Regions from separate parts of the Actinokineospora sp. NPDC004072 genome, predicted to be linked through region 2. Evidence: riboswitches for the same ligand, from Rfam matches in the RefSeq annotation. Region 2 holds a riboswitch; the other holds the start of a gene.

Region 1 (8,779 bases), on a different contig from region 2:
TTCCTGGGCATGACCATCCCCGAGGAGTACGGCGGCTCCGGCGGCGACGCGCTGTCCTACTGCCTGATGATGGAGGAGTTGGGCCGCGGCGACTCAGCCATCCGCGGGATCGTCAGCGTGTCCCTGGGCCTGGTCGGCAAGTCCATCGCCGCCTGGGGCACCCACGAGCAGAAGCTGCGGTGGCTGCCGCGGCTGTGCGCGGGGGAGTCGCTGGCCTGCTTCGGCCTCACCGAGCCCGACACCGGCTCCGACGCCGCCAACCTCGCCACCCGCGCGGTCCGCGACGGCGACGACTACGTCATCACCGGCTCGAAGATGTTCATCACCAACGGCACCTGGGCCGACGTCGCCCTGATCTTCGCCCGCACGGGCGGCCCCGGTCCGAAGGGGATCAGCGCGTTCCTCGTCCCCACCGCGGCCGAGGGCTTCACCCACACCGAGATCAAGGGCAAGCTCGGCCTGCGCGGGCAGTCCACCGGCGAACTCGTCCTCGACGGCGTGCGGGTGCCCGCCGAGCACCGGCTGGGCGCCGAGGGCGTCGGCTTCAAGATCGCCATGTCCGCCTTGGACAAGGGCCGGATGTCGGTGGCCGCGGGCTGCGTCGGCCTGGCCCGGGGGGCGCTGGAGGCCAGCGTGCAGTACGCCAAGGAGCGCGAGCAGTTCGGCAAGCCCATCGCCGCCTACCAGCTCGTGCAGCAGATGCTGGCCGACATGGCCGTCAACACCGAGGCCGCGCGCCTGCTGGTCTGGCGGGTCGCCGACCTGGTCGAGCGCGGGCTGCCCTTCGGCACGGTCGCGTCGATGGCCAAGCTCTTCGCCAGCGAGAACGCCGTCAGCGCGGCGAACCTGGCCATCCAGGTCTTCGGCGGCTACGGCTACCTCGACGAGTACCCGGTCGCCAAGTACCTGCGCGACGCCCGGGTGATGACCCTCTACGAGGGCACCAGCCAGATCCAGAAGCTGCTGATCGGCCGGGCGCTGACCGGCATCAGCGCGTTCGCCTAGGCCGGCCGTGGACTTCGCCCTGTCCGAAGAGGAGACCCAGATCCGCGACTGGGTCCGCACGTTCGTCCGCAAGGAAGTCATGCCGCTGGAGGCGGAGGTGCTGCGGCGCGAGCGCGCCCACCAGCCCGGCCTGCCCGCCGACGAGTTGCGCGCGTTGCAGCTCAAGGCCAGGGAATCCGGCTTCTGGGGCGTGCAGACGCCCGAGGAGTACGGCGGCATGGGCCTGGGCGCGGTGCTCACCGCGCTCGTCGAGGTCGAGCTGGGCCGCTCGTTCGTCCCGTTCCGCTTCGGCGGGCACGCCGACAACATCCTCTACCGCGGCGACGACGAGCAGAAGCGCCGCTACCTGCTGCCGACGATCGCCGGGGAGCGCCGGTCGTGCTTCGCCATCAGCGAGCCGGGCGCGGGCTCGGACGCCAGGGCGATCCGCACCACCGCCCGCCGCGACGGCGGCGACTGGGTGATCAACGGCGAGAAGACGTTCATCACCGGCGGGCACGAGGCCGACTTCGCCATGGTCTTCGCCCGCACCGAGGAGGGCGTCACCTGCTTCCTGGCCGACCGCGCCGACGGCTGGCGCTCCGAGCCGATCGACACGATGGGCCAGTGGGGGCCTGCCGCGCTGGTCTTCGAGGACGTGCGCGTGCCTGCGGCGAACGTGCTCGGCGAGGTCGGCCGGGGCTTCGAGCTGGCGATGGCGTGGATCGGCCGGGGCCGCTACCTGCTGCCCGCCCGCGCGCTGGGCGCCTGCGAGCGGCTGGTCGAGATGGCCATGGCGCACGCCAGCACCCGCGTCACCTTCGGCGCGCCCATCGCCGACCGGCAGGCCATCCAGTGGATGATCGCCGACTCCGCGGTGGAGATCGAGGCGCTGCGCTGGCTGGTGCTGCACGCGGCCTGGCTGGTCGACCGCGGCGCGGACTCCCGGCACGCCCAGTCGATCGCCAAGCTCTACGGCGGGGTCAAGGCCAACGAGATCGTCGACCGCGTCCTGCAGATCCACGGCGGCATGGGCTACACCCGCGAGCTGCCCGTCGAGCGCTGGTACCGCGAGCTGCGGCTGCTGCGCATCTACGAGGGCACCGACGAGATCCAGCGCCGCACCATCGCCCGCAACCTGCTGAAGGGCCACGCGCGGGTGTCGGGAACACTCGGGTGACCACGACGGGAGGAGCGCACATGGTCAGGGCCGCGGTGCTGGCTGAGCAGGGCAAGCAGCTGGAGGTCACCGAGATCGCCCTGGGCGAGCCCGGCCCCGGCCGGGTGAAGGTGCGCATCGCCGCCGCGGGGGTGTGCCACTCGGACCTGTCGCTGGCCGACGGCACCCTGCGCCAGCCCGTCCCGGCCGTGCTCGGCCACGAGGGCGCGGGCGTGGTCGTGGCCGTGGGGGAGGGCGTGAGCAGCGTCGCCCCCGGCGACCACGTCCTGCTGAACTGGTCCCCGCCGTGCCGGGGGTGCTGGTTCTGCGAGGCGGGCGAGCCGCACCTGTGCGAGCGGGCCGACTGGTCGGGCACCCCGCACGCCACCCTCGCCGACGGCACCCCGCTCCACCCGGGCCTGGGCGCGGGCGCGTTCGCCGAGGAGACGATCGTGCCCGAGGGCGGCGCGGTCCAGATCCCCGCGGACATCCCGCTGGCCGAGGCCGCCGTGCTCGGCTGCGCGGTGCTGACCGGCGCGGGCGCGGTGTTCAACACCGCCGCGGTGCGGCCGGGCCAGTCCGTCGCCGTGGTCGGCCTCGGCGGCGTGGGCCTGTCGGTCCTGCAAGCCGCCAGGATCGCAGGCGCCGACCCGATCATCGCCCTCGACGTGCAGGACAAGGCCGATCTGGCCGCGGCCCACGGCGCCACCCACTTCATCCGCTCCGACGAGAAGGCGGGCAAGGCCGTCCGCGCCCTGACCGGCGGCCGCGGCGCCGACGTGGCCATCGAGTGCGTCGGCCACCCCGCGGCGATCCGCACGGCCTGGTCGGCCAGCAGGCGCGGCGGCCACGTCGTCGTGGTCGGGGTCGGCTCGGCCAAGGCCAAGGTCGAGTTCAACGCCCTGGAGCTGTACTGGTTCGGCCGCACCCTCAGCGGCTGCGTCTACGGCGAGATCGACCCCGCCGTGGACGTCCCCCGCCTGCTCGACTGGGTGCGCAGCGGCCAGTTGGACGTGTCCACCCTCATCACCGCGCGCACGGACCTTTCGGGCATCGAGGACGCATTCGCCGAAATGAAATCCGGCCGCGGCGGGCGCACCCTCGTCATCCCGCAGCGGTCGGAACTTCCGTTCGGGATCGCGCTGGACTAGTGTCTGGCCTGCACAACCGCATATCGGGCCGTACGAGCCAGGACGGGAGAGCCCCCGCAAGCGACGCGGGGCACCGAAGGAGCAAACTCCCCGGAAACTCTCAGGTAAAGCTACCGTCCCAGGCCAGGCCACTCTGGAAAGCAGGCGCGCGGTCAGCGCCTCACCCACGGTGCAAGCCGTCTTGAGCGGCGAAGCTCTCAGGTGCCGATGACAGAGGGGGAGTTCCGCCACCGCAGCGGGTCGGCTTGCCGACCCGCGCCCACCGCAGGAGCTCCCATGCCCGACGTCCGCCCGCCTTCGCCGCGCCACCCACCGGTCAGCGGCGCGTCGCCCGCCGTGGCACGCTGCCGTCTCGATTCCCGCGCGTCGAAGGAGCTGCCCACGCCATGAGCACACCGTCCCCGCTGCACGAGGTCCACCAGTCCCTCGGCGCGTCGTTCACCGACTTCGCGGGCTGGTCCATGCCCCTGCGCTACGGCAGCGAGCTGGCCGAGCACAAGGCGGTGCGCACCGCGTCCGGGCTCTTCGACCTCAGCCACATGGGTGAGATCGCGGTGACCGGGCCGCAGGCCGCCCAGGCGCTGGACCACGCGCTGGTCGGCACCCTGTCCAAGGTCAAGCCCGGCCGCGCCCGCTACACCATGCTCTGCGCGGAGGACGGCGGCATCCTCGACGACCTGGTCGTCTACCGGCTGGCCGACGAGGAGTACCTGGTCGTGGCCAACGCCTCCAACGTCGGCACGGTGGCCGCCGCGCTGGTCGAGCGGGCCGCGGGCTTCGACGCCACCGTCACCGACCGCTCCGCCGAGTACGCCCTCATCGCCGTGCAGGGCCCGACCTCGGCGGCCATCGTCGGCGCGGTGACCGGTGCCGCCCTCGACGGCCTCAAGTACTACGCCAGCATGCCCGCCACCGCCGCGGGCCACGACGTGCTGCTCGCCCGCACCGGCTACACCGGCGAGGACGGCTTCGAGATCTACGCCACCCCCGACCAGGCCCCCTCGATCTGGGCAGCCTGCGCCGAGCAGGGCGCCACCCCCGCCGGGCTGGCCTGCCGCGACACCCTGCGCCTGGAGGCCGGGATGCCGCTCTACGGCAACGAGCTGACCGCCGAGCTGACCCCCTTCGACGCCGGTCTCGGCCGGGTCGTGAAGTTCGAGAAGCCCGAGTTCGTCGGCCGGGCCGCCCTGGAGCGCCGCCAGGGGGCCGACCGCGCGCTCGTCGGGCTGCGCGGGGAGGGCCGCCGCGCGCCGCGCCACGGGTACTCCGTGCTCGACGGCGAGTCCACCCCGGTCGGTACTGTCACCAGCGGCGCGCTCTCGCCGACCCTCGGGCACCCGATCGCGATGGCCTACGTCCCCGCCGCCCTCAGCGTGCCGGGAACGGCGTTGACCGTCGACATCCGGGGCGCGAAGGCCCCCGTCGAGGTCGTGGCCCTGCCCTTCTACCAGCGTCCCGCCTGAGCCAGGAGAGTCGACACCGACATGAGCAACCCGCAGAACCTGTCCTACACGGAGGAGCACGAGTGGGTCGACGCGGCCGATCCGGCCGCCGCCACCGTGGGGATCACCGCCTACGCCGCAGGCGCGCTCGGTGACGTGGTGTACGTGCAGCTGCCCGCGGTCGGCGACACCCTCGTCGCGGGCGAGCCGTGCGGCGAGATCGAGTCCACCAAGTCGGTCAGCGAGCTGTACGCCCCCGCCGACGGCGAGGTCGTCGAGATCAACGAGGCGGTGGTCGACACCCCCGAGCTGGTCAACACCGACCCGTTCGGCGACGGCTGGCTGTTCCGCTTCCGGGTCACCGGCGCCCTGGAGCTGCTCGACGCCGACGCCTACGCCGAGCTGACCAAGGAAGAGGGCTGAGATGACCTCCTTCTCCGCCGACCTCGCCGCGGTCGACCCCGAGGTCGCCGCCGCGGTCGACGCCGAGCTGCGCCGCCAGCAGGGCACCCTGGAGATGATCGCCTCGGAGAACTTCGCCCCGCTGGGCGTGCTCCAGGCCCAGGGCTCGGTGCTGACCAACAAGTACGCCGAGGGCTACCCCGGCCGCCGCTACTACGGCGGCTGCGAGCACGTCGACGTGGTGGAGACGCTGGCCATCGAGCGGGTCAAGGCCCTCTTCGGCGCCGAGCACGCCAACGTCCAGCCGCACTCCGGCGCGCAGGCCAACGCCGCGGCGATGATGGCCGTGCTCAAGCCCGGCGACACGATCCTGGGCCTGGACCTGGCCCACGGCGGCCACCTGACGCACGGGATGAAGATCAACTTCTCGGGCAAGCTCTACAACGTCGTGGCCTACCACGTCGACAAGGACACCGGCCTGGTCGACATGGACGAGGTCGCCGCGCTGGCCGCCGAGCACAAGCCGAAGCTGGTCATCGCGGGCTGGTCGGCCTACCCCCGCCAGCTCGACTTCGCCAAGTTCCGCGAGATCGCCGACTCGGTGGGCGCGCTGCTCATGGTCGACATGGCGCACTTCGCCGGGCTCGTGGCCGCCGGGCTGCACCCCAACCCGGTCCCGCACGCCCAGCTGGTGACCACCACCACCCACAAGACCCTCGGCGGCCCCCGCGGCGGCGTGGTCCTGTGCACCAAGGACCTGGCCAAGAAGGTCAACTCGGCGGTCTTCCCCGGCCAGCAGGGCGGCCCGCTGGAGCACGTGATCGCGGCCAAGGCGGTCTCGTTCAAGATCGCGGCGTCGGAGGAGTTCGCCGAGCGCCAGCGCCGCGTGCTGGAGGGCGCCAAGATCCTGGCCGAGCGGCTGTCCCGGCCGGACTGCCGCGAGGTCGGCGTCAAGGTGTCCTCCGGCGGCACCGACGTGCACCTGGTGCTGGTGGACCTGGTGGAGTCGACGCTGGACGGCCAGCAGGCCGAGGACCGGCTGCACTCGGTCGGCATCACCGTCAACCGCAACGCCGTCCCGTTCGACCCGCGCCCCCCGATGGTGACCTCGGGGCTGCGCATCGGCACCCCCGCGCTGGCCACCCGCGGCTTCGACGCCGAGGACTTCACCGAGGTGGCCGACATCATCGCCGTCGCGCTTCGTCCCGACTTCGACGAGGCGACCAAGCAGGCCCTGCGCGAGCGGGTCGACCTGCTGGTCAAGCGCCGCCCGCTCTATCCAGAGCTGGGCTGAGCACGTCCCGGGCGGGGTCGGCGACCCCGGCCCCGCCCGGCACGCGAACCCGGAAGGTCCCAACGTCGTGGCCGTCAGCGTCTTCGATCTCTTCAGCGTCGGCATCGGGCCGTCGAGCTCCCACACCGTCGGTCCCATGCGGGCCGCCCTGATGTTCGTCTCCGCCCTGGACCTGCCCGCGGTGGCGCGGGTGCGCTGCGAGCTGTTCGGCTCGCTCGGCGCGACCGGGCACGGGCACGGCAGCGACAAGGCCGTCCTGCTGGGCCTGGAGGGCGAGCGGCCCGAGGAGGTCGACACCGCCACCGTGCCCACCCGGGTGGCCGAGATCCGCTCGTCCGGGCGGCTGCGCCTCATGGGCGCCCACGAGATCGCGTTCTCCTACGACGACGACCTCGTGCTGCACCGCCGCAAGACGCTTCCCCTGCACCCCAACGGGATGACGTTCGCCGCCTACGACGCCGCGGGCGCCGAGCTGGCCGCGCGGACGTACTACTCCGTCGGCGGCGGCTTCGTCAAGGACGAGTCCTCCGCGGACGGACCGGTGATCTCCGCCGACACCACGCCCGTGGCCTACCCCTTCCGCACCGCCGCCGAGCTGCTGGAGCACTGCGCGTCGTCGGGGCTGTCGATCGCGGGCGTGATGCTGGCCAACGAGCTGTCCTGGCGCAGCGAGGCCGAGGTGCGCTCCGGGCTGCTGGACATCTGGGCGGTCATGCGCGACTGCGTGGCGCGCGGCTGCGCCGCCGACGGCGTGCTCCCCGGCGGGCTGAAGGTGCCGCGCCGGGCCAAGGCGCTGCACGAGAAGCTGCTGGCCGAGGACGGCGCGCACGACCCGCTCTACGTCATGGACTGGGTGAGCCTGTTCGCCCTGGCGGTCAACGAGGAGAACGCTGCGGGCGGGCGCGTGGTCACCGCCCCGACCAACGGCGCGGCGGGCATCATCCCGGCGGTCCTGCACTACTACACCAGGTTCATCCCCGGCGCCTCCGACGACGGCGTGGTCGACTTCCTGCTGACCGCGGCCGCGGTGGGCGTCGTGCTCAAGGAGACGGCCTCGATCTCCGGCGCCGAGGTCGGCTGCCAGGGCGAGGTCGGCTCGGCCGCCGCGATGGCCGCCGCCGGGCTGACCGCGGTGCGCGGCGGCAGCGTCGCGCAGGTGGAGAACGCCGCGGAGATCGCCCTGGAGCACCACCTCGGGCTGACCTGCGACCCCGTGGGCGGGCTGGTCCAGATCCCGTGCATCGAGCGCAACGCGGTGGGCTCCACCAAGGCCATCCACGCCTCGCGCATGGCCCTGCAGGGCGACGGGACGCACGTCGTGCACCTCGACAAGGTGATCAAGACCATGCGCGAGACCGGCGCGGACATGCACACCAAGTACAAGGAGACCGCGCGCGGCGGCCTCGCGCTGAACGTCATCGAGTGCTGACCACTGGCTGAGAGCGCTCCCAGTTTCCTTCGGTGACGGTCTTGTCACCGCGGTGTGTCCTGGGTTACGGTCACTGCTGGGAGCGCTCCCAACCTGCAACCACCCAGTCTTGCGGCGGATGCCGGAACGCTCGTGATCCTCTGGGAGCGCTCTCAGACGGCGATCTGCTCGCAAGGAGGCGATGCATGAGTCTGCGCAAGATTGGCCGATCACGAAGGCTGGCCGGGGCGATGGCGGTGACGTCGGTGGCGGCCCTGTCCGCGACGCTCGTCGTGGCCAACACGACCACCGCCAGCGCCGCGCCCGGCTGCCGGGTCGACTACCAGGTGACCAACCAGTGGCCCGGCGGCTTCGGGGCCAACGTGTCGGTCACCAACCTCGGCGACCCGATCTCCGGCGGCTGGACGCTGGAGTGGGACTTCACCGCGGGGCAGCGGATCCAGCAGGGGTGGAGCGGCGAGTTCAGCCAGTCGGGCAACCGGGTGACCGTGCGCAACCCGGGCTGGTCCCCGTCCCTGGCGACCGGCGCGACGGTCATCCCCGGCTTCAACGGCTCGTGGAACGGGTCCAACCCGGCGCCCGCGCAGTTCCGGCTCAACGGAACGGTGTGCACCGGCACCATCCCGCCCACCACGACCACGACCACCACCACGACGACGACCACGACGACCACCACCACGGGCAACAACAACCCGGGCGCCAAGGTGGACAACCCGTACCTCGGTGCGAGCGTGTACGTCAACCCGCAGTGGAAGGCGCGCGCGCAGGCCGAGCCGGGCGGCTCGCGGATCGCCAACCAGCCCACCGGCGTGTGGATGGACCGCATCAGCGCCATCCACGGCAACGGCTCCCCGACCACGGGGACGATGGGCCTGGCCGACCACCTGGACGAGGCCGTGCGCCAGCTGGCCGCCTCGC
Region 2 (8,779 bases):
TCGAGGATGCACTCGTGGGCGACGAAACCGCCCTTTCCGGTGTAGAGCACCGGGTAGTGCTCGCCGAGCCTGCGGGCGACGTAGTTGGCCGCCGCGACCGCGGTCAGCGTGGCCCGCTTGAGCCCGTCGGCGCCCATCATCCGCACGTAGGCCCACGAGATCGGCAGGATCGACGCGCTGCCCCACGGCGCCGCGCTGATCGGGCCGACGCCGGTCGCCGGGCCCGCGGTCGGCTGGAGCGGGTGGTTGGGCAGGAACGGCGCCAGGTGCGCGCGCACGCCGATCGGGCCGACGCCCGGGCCGCCGCCGCCGTGCGGGATGCAGAAGGTCTTGTGCAGGTTCAGGTGCGAGACGTCGGAGCCGAACTTGCCGTAACGGGCCAGGCCGATGAGCGCGTTGAGGTTCGCGCCGTCGACGTAGACCTGCCCGCCCGCGTCGTGCACCAGCCCGCACACCTCGCGCACGGTGTCCTCGTACACCCCGTGCGTCGACGGGTAGGTGATCATGATGGCGGCGAGGTCGTCGCGGTGGGCGTCGATGGTGGACCGCAGGTGGTCCATGTCGATGTTGCCCGCGTCGTCGCACTTGACGACCACGACGCGCATGCCGGCCATGACCGCGCTGGCGGCGTTGGTGCCGTGCGCGCTGGAGGGGATCAGGCAGACGTCGCGCTCGCCGTGGCCCTGCGAGCGGTGGTAGGCGCGGATGGCCAGCAGCCCGGCGAACTCGCCCTGGCTGCCCGCGTTCGGCTGGATGCTGACCGCGTCGTAGCCGGTGACCGCGGCCAGCCAGCCCTCCAGGTCGGCGATCACCTTGAGGATGCCCTGGGCGTCCTCGACCGGCGCGAACGGGTGCAGCTCGGCGAAGCCCGGCCAGGTGATGGGCTCCATCTCGGCGGTCGCGTTGAGCTTCATCGTGCAGGAGCCCAGCGGGATCATGCTGCGGTCGAGCGCGACGTCCTTGTCCGAGAGCATGCGCAGGTAGCGCAGCAGCGCGGTCTCGGAGTGGTGGGTGGAGAAGACCGGGTGGGTCAGGTAGTCGCTGGTGCGCAGCAGGCCCTGCGGGAGGGCGTCGTCGGTGCCGGCGTCGAGGGCGTCGGCGTCGGCGGTCACGCCGAAGGCCGACCACACGGCGGCCAGGTGGGCGCGCGTGGTGGTCTCGCCGGTGGAGATGCCCACGTGGTCGGCGTCGACCAGGCGCAGGTTGACCGCCAGCTCGCGGGCGCGGGCGACGACCTCGGCCGCCTTGCCGGGGACCCGGGCGACCACGGTGTCGAAGAAGCCGTCGTGGACGACCTCGACCCCGCCCGCGCGCAGCCCGGCCGCCAGCACGGCGGCCATGCGGTGCACGCGGGTGGCGATGGCCTTCAAGCCCTCCGGCCCGTGGTAGACGGCGTACATCGACGCGACGACGGCCAGCAGGACCTGCGCGGTGCAGATGTTGGAGGTGGCCTTCTCGCGGCGGATGTGCTGCTCGCGCGTCTGGAGGGCCAGGCGGTAGGCCAGGTTGCCGTCGGCGTCGGTCGACACGCCCACGAGGCGGCCGGGGAGCTGGCGCTCCAGACCGGCGGTGACGGCCATGTACCCGGCGTGCGGGCCGCCGAAGCCCATCGGCACGCCGAAGCGCTGGGTGGTGCCGACGACGACGTCCGCGCCAATCTCGCCCGGGGCGCGCAGCACGGTCAGGGCCAGCAGGTCGGCGGCCACGGCCACCTTCGCCCCGCGCTCGTGCGCCGCGGCGATGAGCGCGGCGTGGTCGACCACCGCGCCGGAGGCGCCCGGGTAGGCCAGCAGGACGCCGAAGAAGTCGCCCTCGGGCAGGCCCCCGGCCAGGTCGGCGACGACGACCTCGATGCCCAGCGGCTCGGCGCGGGTCTCGACCACGGCGATCGTCTGCGGGAAGGTGTCGGCGTCGACCACGAACCGGTTCGACTTGGCCCGCCCGGCCCGGCGCAGCAGCGTCATCGCCTCGGCCGCCGCGGTCGCCTCGTCCAGCATGGAGGCGTTCGCCGTGGGCAGGCCGACCAGCTCGGCGACCATCGTCTGGAAGTTGAGCAGCGCTTCGAGCCTGCCCTGGCTGATCTCCGGCTGGTAAGGGGTGTACGCGGTGTACCAGGCCGGGCTCTCCAGCACGTTGCGGCGGATGACGGGCGGGGTGACCGTGCCGTAGTACCCCAGGCCGATCATCGGGTGCAGCGTGCGGTTGCTCTCGGCCAGCGCGCGCAGCTCGGCCAGCGCCTCGGCCTCCGTCGCCGGGGCGGGCAGGTCCAGCCGCAGCCCGTCCTCCCGGATGGCGGCGGGCACGGCCTGCTCGGCCAGCTCGTCCAGCGACCCGACGCCGACGGTGCCCAGGATCCGGTCCAGCTCGGCGGGCCGCGGGCCGATGTGCCGGTCGGCGAAGGGGGTGCCGTGCTCCAGCGCGGCGAGGGGGATGCGGTCGCTCATCGGCGGGCTCCTCAGACGGGCAGTACCGGGTCGGGCCGACGGTACGGGTGTTCCGCCAGCCCTCCCCCTCTGTCCGTGCCCGAGTTGAGGGCGCCTGAGAGCTTCGTCCGCCGCGGCGGACTTGCACCTTCGGCGGGGCCGTGCCGGGGGTACCCGGCCAGCCCGCTTTCCAGAGGTGTCTACCCCGTGCGGTCCTGGGTGCCTGAGAGGTTCCGGGGAGGATTTGCTCCTTCGGCGCCGGGTTGGGCCTGGTGGGGCCCGCCGGACTCTCCCGCGCGGGATCTGCGACGTGGGTGAGTGTAGCTGGAAGGTGGGGGTGGGCCGGTTGGGCGGGCTTGGTGGCGGGCGTCACAGTCCGGTGCTGGCCGCCTGATGGGGCTTGGGCGGCGTTGCTGCCCTGCGTGGCGTGGTTGCGCGGGGTGGCGGGTCGGTGGGTCGTCCCGCGGTTTGGTGGGTGGGTCGCGCGGTTTGGTGGGCGGGTTGCGCGGCTTGGGTGGTGGGTCCGATGGGGTGAACTCGCATTCGCGGGGACCCCTAAGCGAAACGCCGCTTGGGCGTGAAGAGCGGCGATGCGGGCGAAGCCCGTTCACGCCCCCGCAAGTTTAGCGGCGTTTCGCTCCCCGCGAATGCGAGTCCACCCCATCGGACACTTGGGCGGGGGCGCGTTCCTGTTGGGTGGGTGGTTGCGCTGCTATCCGGCGTCTCGGCTTCCTGGATTCCGTGCCGTCCGGCTATCCGGGTGCCATGTCGTCCGGCTTTCCGGGTTTCCGGCTGCCGTGTCGTCCGGCTTCCGCGCCGGTGGCTTGCTTCCCTGGTTCGGGTTAGCCTGCTGACCTGGCTTTTCGGCGTTGGGTCAGTTCGTCGTCGGTGATTACGGCGCCGTCGGCTCGTTCGGCGGGGAATTCGTGGATGGTGCCGGTGATTTCGCGGATGGCGCCGCTGACGGCGATGCCGAAGACGCCCTGGCCGCCGCGGAGGAGGTCGACGACCTCTTCGGGGGAGGTGCACTCGTAGACGGTGGTGCCGTCGCTGAAGAGGGTGATCTTGGCCAGGTCGCGGACGCCTCTGCGGCGGAGGTGGTCTACCGCCACGCGGATGTTCTGGAGGGAGACGCCGGTGTCCAGCAGGCGCTTGACCACCTTCAGGACCAGGACGTCCTTGAACGAGTACAGCCGTTGGGACCCCGAGCCGTGGGCGCTGCGGATGGTGGGCACCACCAGGTCGGTGCGGGCCCAGTAGTCGAGTTGGCGGTAGGTGATGCCCGCGATCTGGCACGCCGCGGGGCCGCGGTAGCCGACCAGCTCGTCGGGCAGCGATGAGTCCGGGAACAGCTCGCCCTGCTCGGCGTCGTCCGCGTGCTCCCCCATTGCGGAACCGTGCTCCAACACGCCTGCCTCCCCTCGTCCGGTCTGGCGACCGGCGAACGAGACCGCCCGTTCCGCTCGGTGGGAACGCCTCGGCCGCGCCACTCGCGCCGGTGGGCTCGCACACCGGCGCGAATCGGCTCGTCTCCGACGGTAAGACGCCCCCGCCCGGGGGTCAACGCGACGCGCGGAGGCGCGCCGAACCGCACGGTCGGAGATGGCCGCGGGGCTAGGTGTCGGCCCCGCGGAAGTCCTCCGGGGAGACCGAGTCGAGGAACTCGCGGAACTTCTCCACCTCGTCCTCCTGCTCGTCGGGGATGACGAGCCCGGCCTCCTGCAGGACGGAGTCCTCGGCGTGGATGGGCACGCCCACCCGCAGCGCGAGGGCCACCGAGTCGCTGGGCCGGGCGGAGACGCGGATGTCGCCGTCGAAGACCAGCTCGGCGTAGAACGTGCCCTCCCGCAGATCCGTGATCCGCACCTGCTCAAGTTCCCGGCCGAGCGCGCCGATGACGTCCTTGAGGAGGTCGTGGGTCAACGGCCGGGCGGGTCGCACCCCCTGCTGCTCCAGCGCGATCGCGGTCGCCTCGACCGACCCGATCCAGATCGGCAGGTACCGATCGCCCTCGGTCTCGCGCAGCAACAGGATCGGCTGGTTGGCAGGCAGCTCCACCCGCACGCCCACCACGCGCATCTCGCTGCTCATCGGGCTCGCCTCCCTCCGCTCGCTGGGGCACCGGCGTCCCGTATCACCGAGCATCGCTTATCGCCTGGCATCGACGCTACCCGCCGAGGGCAGCCGATGCCGGACAATCCGGCGACGGGCTTGATCACTGGCCGGTCACCCGCCGCAAACCGGACTTGACCAACAGCGTATGCAACCCCACCGACAGCCCGGTCAATTCCCGGGCCTGCTCGGCGGCCTTGCGCTGGTCGCGCTGGCGGTACAGCGGGACGACGACCTGCTCCAGCAGGCCCAGCTCCCGGTCCGCCGCGGCGCGGAACGCGCGCAGGTGCCGCGGTTCGAGGCCGTAGCCGCCCAGCGCGGCGGCGATCCGCACGATCTGCACGCCGTCGGGGTCGTAGCGGCCGTTGTCGTCGGGCCGGACCAGGCCGTACTGCTCCAGCTCGGCCATCAGGGCCGGGGACACCCCGGTGTGCGCGATGACCTCCTCGCGGCTGAGCCGGTCGGCGGCGGCGGGCTTGGGCGCGGCGGGCAGGGCGGCGCCTGCGTCCAAGCGCTCGCGGATGACCTTCAGCGGCAGGTAGTGGTCGCGCTGGGCGGCCAGCACGAACCGCAGGCGGGCGACGTCGGCGTCGGAGAACCGGCGGTAGCCCGCCGCGGAGCGCTGCGGGCTGACCAGGCCCTCGGCCTCCAAGAAGCGGATCTTGGAGATGGTGACGTCGGGGAACTCCGGGCGCAGCCGCGCCAGCACCGCCCCGATGGTCGCCCCGTCCCGCGTCGGTCGCCCGACCGCCGACATCGGCCTTACGCGCCCGCGCTCGGGCCGGTCAGGAAGACGAGCCGGAACTTGCCGATCTGCACCTCGTCGCCACCGGCCAGCACGGCCTGGTCGACCGGCTCGCGGTTGACGTAGGTGCCGTTGAGGCTGCCCACGTCGATGACCACGAACTCCCCGCCCTCCCGGCGGAACTCGGCGTGGCGGCGGGAGACGGTCACGTCGTCGAGGAAGATGTCGCTGTCGGGGTGGCGCCCGGCGCTGGTGGTGTCCCGGTCCAGCAGGAAGCGCGAGCCCGCGTTGGGGCCGCGCTTGACCACGAGCAGGGCCGAGCCGTGCGGCAGGGCGTCGACACCAGCGACAGCGGGCTCCGGCGCCGGGGTGGGGGCGCCCTCGTTCAGGAAGTCGGCCCGGAAGACCGAGGTCCGCTCGGGAGACTGCTCCGGCGGGATTCCGGGCCCGTCGTTGGTGCTCACGTGAGCTCTCCTCCTGCTGGGTCGACTCCGTTGAACAGTGCCAAACGTACCGTGCGCGATCAGCAGTGGTGAGGGTGGCTCCCCCGTCCGGCGGGAGATCGTCTCAAGATCGCAACGCGGCGCGGGTCTGCACGAGGTAGAGCAGACCGGACCAGATGAACAGCACCCCGCCCCAGATCGCCAGCGCGTAGGCGAACGGCCGGGCGATCTGGGCGGCCGTCGAACCGCCCTGGGCCAGCAGGAGCAGCGGGAAGGCGTACATCAGGTTGAACGTGGCCGCCTTGCCGATGTAGGTGACCTCCGGCGGCCCGAAGCCGTTGCGCCGCAGCACCGCGATGCACACGCCGACGACGAGGTCCCTGGCCACCAGCGCCACGGCCACCCACAGCGGCACGATGTCGCGCACGACGAACGCGACGATCGTGGCCAGCGTGTAGAGCCGGTCGGCGGCCGGGTCCAGCAGCACCCCGAGCCGGGAGGTCTGGTCCAGCCAGCGGGCGATCTTGCCGTCGAGCCAGTCGGTGACCCCGCTGAGCACCAGGATGGCCAGGGCCCAGCCGTCGGCCTTCGGCACCAGCAGCAGGTACAGGAACACCGGGACGCCCGCCAGGCGCAGCACGCTCAGGGCGTTGGGGATCGTCCAGATCTTGTCCGCGGGTTCCGTCGTCACGCGCGGAGCGTAGTTACGACCGCTCGAACACCTCGACCAGGGTCCGGCAGAAGGCGGGCAGGTCGTCGGGCTTGCGGCTGGACACCAGGGTGCTCGGCGCGCCCTCGCAGACCACCACCTCGGCGTCGACCCAGTCCCCGCCCGCGTTGCGGATGTCGGTCTTGAGGCTGGGCCACGAGGTGATCCGCCTGCCGCGCAGCACGTCGGCCTCGACCAGCGTCCACGGCCCGTGGCAGATCACCGCGACTGGTTTGCCCTGGTCGAAGAAGGATTTGACGAACGAGACGGCGTCGGGGTCGGTGCGCAGGAAGTCCGGGTTGGCCACCCCGCCGGGCAGCACCAGCGCGTCGAAGTCGTCGGCCCCGGTGTCGGCGGCGGTGCGGTCGACGGGGAAGGTGTCGGCCTTGTCGAGGTGGTTGAACGCCTGGATCGGCTCCTTGCCGGTCGAGACCAGCTCCGGGGAGCCGCCCGCCTGCTCGACGGCCTTCCACGGCTCGGTCAGCTCGACCTGCTCGGTGCCTTCCGGCGCGACCAGGAACGCCACTCGGCGATCGGTGAGCATCTGCCCTCCTGTGGGTCGGTGGGGGTTGGCCGCAGGATGACCCGGATGCGGGCGTGGCCAAACATCCCGCGGCGCTAGCGTGGGCCGCGTGGATCTCGTCGGGCGGTTGCGGGCCGCGCTGGGGCCGGAGCACGTGCTGACCGACCCGGACCTGCGCGCCGGGCACGAGACGGACTGGACCGGCCGGTTCAGCGGGCAGGCGCTGGCCGTGGTCCGGCCGGGGTCGCGGGAGCAGGTGGCCGCCGTGCTCACCGCGTGCGCCGCGGCCGGGGTGGGGGTGGTGCCGCAGGGCGGCAACACCGGCCTGGTCGGCGGGGGCGTGCCGCGCGGTGGCGAGGTGGTGCTCAGCACGGCGCGGCTGTCCGGGCTCGGCCAGGTGGACCGGGTGTCCGGGCAGGTCACCGCGGGCGCCGGGGTGCCGCTGGCCCGGCTGCGGGCGCACGCCGCGGCGGCGGGGCTGGACTTCGCCGTCGACATCGCCGCCCGCGACTCGGCGACCGTCGGCGGGATGGCGGCCACGAACGCGGGCGGGCTGCGGGTCGTGCGCTGGGGGCCGATGCGCGACCAGGTCGTCGGGGTGGAGGCGGTGCTGGCCGACGGGCGGGTCGTGGGGTCGCTGGCGGAGCTGGAGAAGGACAGCACCGGCTACGACCTCACCGGGGCCCTGGTGGGCAGCGAGGGGACGCTGGCGGTCATCACCGCGGTCCGGTTGCGGCTGGTGCCGCGCATGGCGCACCGGGCGACGGCGGTGCTGGGCCTGCCGTCCACGGCGGCGGCGGTGGCGGCCATCGGCGCGCTGCGCGGGCCGCTGCTGGCCGCGGTCGAGGTGTTCTACGCCGACGGCGTGCGGATGGTGTGCGAGCACCGCGGCATCGACGCGCCCTTCGACGCGCCGGTCTACCTGCTGGTCGAGTTCGCTGGCGAGCAGGACCCGGCCGACGCGCTGGCCGCGGCCGTGGCCGACCTGCCGGACCTGGTCGACGCGGCGCTGGCGGCCGACGCGGCGGACCGGCGGCAGCTGTGGGCCTACCGGGAGGGGCACACCGAGGCGATCAGCGCCCGCGGCGTGCCGGTCAAGCTCGACGTCGCCGTCTCCCCCGCCCGGGCCGCGGAGTTCGAGGCCGCGGTGCGCGCCGCGGTCGCGGGCGCGGCCCCGCAGGCCCGCCTGGTCCTCTTCGGCCACCTGGCCGAGGGCAACTTCCACGTCAACGTGCTCGGCGCGCCCGACGCCCACGCCGTGTCCGACGCCGTGCTGACGACCGCGGCGGGCTTCGACGGGTCGATCTCGGCCGAGCACGGCGTCGGCGTGGCCAAGGCGCCCTGGCTGCACCTGACCCGCACCGCGGCCGAGCGCGACCTCTACGCGGCCATCAAGCGGGCGTGGGACCCGGGCGGGGTCCTCAACCCCGGCGTGCTCATTCCCCGCTGAAGGACGGCGGGCGGCGCTCCAGGAACGCCTGCACGGCCTCGCCGAGGTCGCGGGAGGGCAGGAAGGCGGCGTTCCAGGCCGAGACGTACCGCAGCCCGTCGGCGACCTCCTGCTCGCGCCGGTGGTTGAGCACGTCCTTGGTCCCCTGCACGACCAGCGGCGGGTTGGCGGCGATCTCGGCGGCCATCGCCCGGGCGGCGGCCAGCACGGCCTGCTGGTCCGGGTGGACGTCGTTGACCAGGCCGATCTCCCTGGCGCGCTCGGCGGTGATGTCCTTGCCGGTGTAGGCCAGCTCGCGGACATGGCCCTCGCCGATGATCCCGGCCAGGCGCTGGAGGCTGCCCAGGTCGGCGACGATGGCGACCTTGACCTCG

What was found. A riboswitch is a leader RNA that binds a small molecule or an ion and turns the genes downstream of it on or off. The one in region 2 is predicted to bind glycine.
Region 1: linked by a shared signal. The riboswitch ahead of gcvT (glycine cleavage system aminomethyltransferase GcvT) and the one ahead of gcvP (aminomethyl-transferring glycine dehydrogenase) in region 2 are both predicted to bind glycine.

The regions. Positions count from the first base shown of each region.
Region 1 covers NZ_JBSGHB010000002.1:302,568-311,346, forward strand. The annotation lists gene ACWEPX_RS03790 (acyl-CoA dehydrogenase family protein) at 1-1,005, shown strand, start outside; gene ACWEPX_RS03795 (acyl-CoA dehydrogenase family protein) at 1,013-2,164, shown strand; gene ACWEPX_RS03800 (alcohol dehydrogenase catalytic domain-containing protein) at 2,185-3,294, shown strand; glycine riboswitch at 3,328-3,420, shown strand; gene gcvT (glycine cleavage system aminomethyltransferase GcvT) at 3,681-4,757, shown strand; gene gcvH (glycine cleavage system protein GcvH) at 4,779-5,159, shown strand; gene ACWEPX_RS03815 (serine hydroxymethyltransferase) at 5,161-6,432, shown strand; gene ACWEPX_RS03820 (L-serine ammonia-lyase) at 6,500-7,861, shown strand; gene ACWEPX_RS03825 (glycoside hydrolase family 6 protein) at 8,047-8,779, shown strand, end outside.
Region 2 covers NZ_JBSGHB010000006.1:242,997-251,775, forward strand. The annotation lists gene gcvP (aminomethyl-transferring glycine dehydrogenase) at 1-2,444, opposite strand, end outside; glycine riboswitch at 2,504-2,623, opposite strand; glycine riboswitch at 2,624-2,728, opposite strand; gene ACWEPX_RS11890 (MerR family transcriptional regulator) at 3,266-3,811, opposite strand; gene ACWEPX_RS11895 (bifunctional nuclease family protein) at 4,038-4,514, opposite strand; gene ftsR (transcriptional regulator FtsR) at 4,639-5,292, opposite strand; gene garA (glycogen accumulation regulator GarA) at 5,298-5,744, opposite strand; gene ACWEPX_RS11910 (CDP-alcohol phosphatidyltransferase family protein) at 5,848-6,414, opposite strand; gene ACWEPX_RS11915 (type 1 glutamine amidotransferase domain-containing protein) at 6,428-6,976, opposite strand; gene ACWEPX_RS11920 (FAD-binding oxidoreductase) at 7,065-8,405, shown strand; gene ACWEPX_RS11925 (crotonase/enoyl-CoA hydratase family protein) at 8,392-8,779, opposite strand, start outside.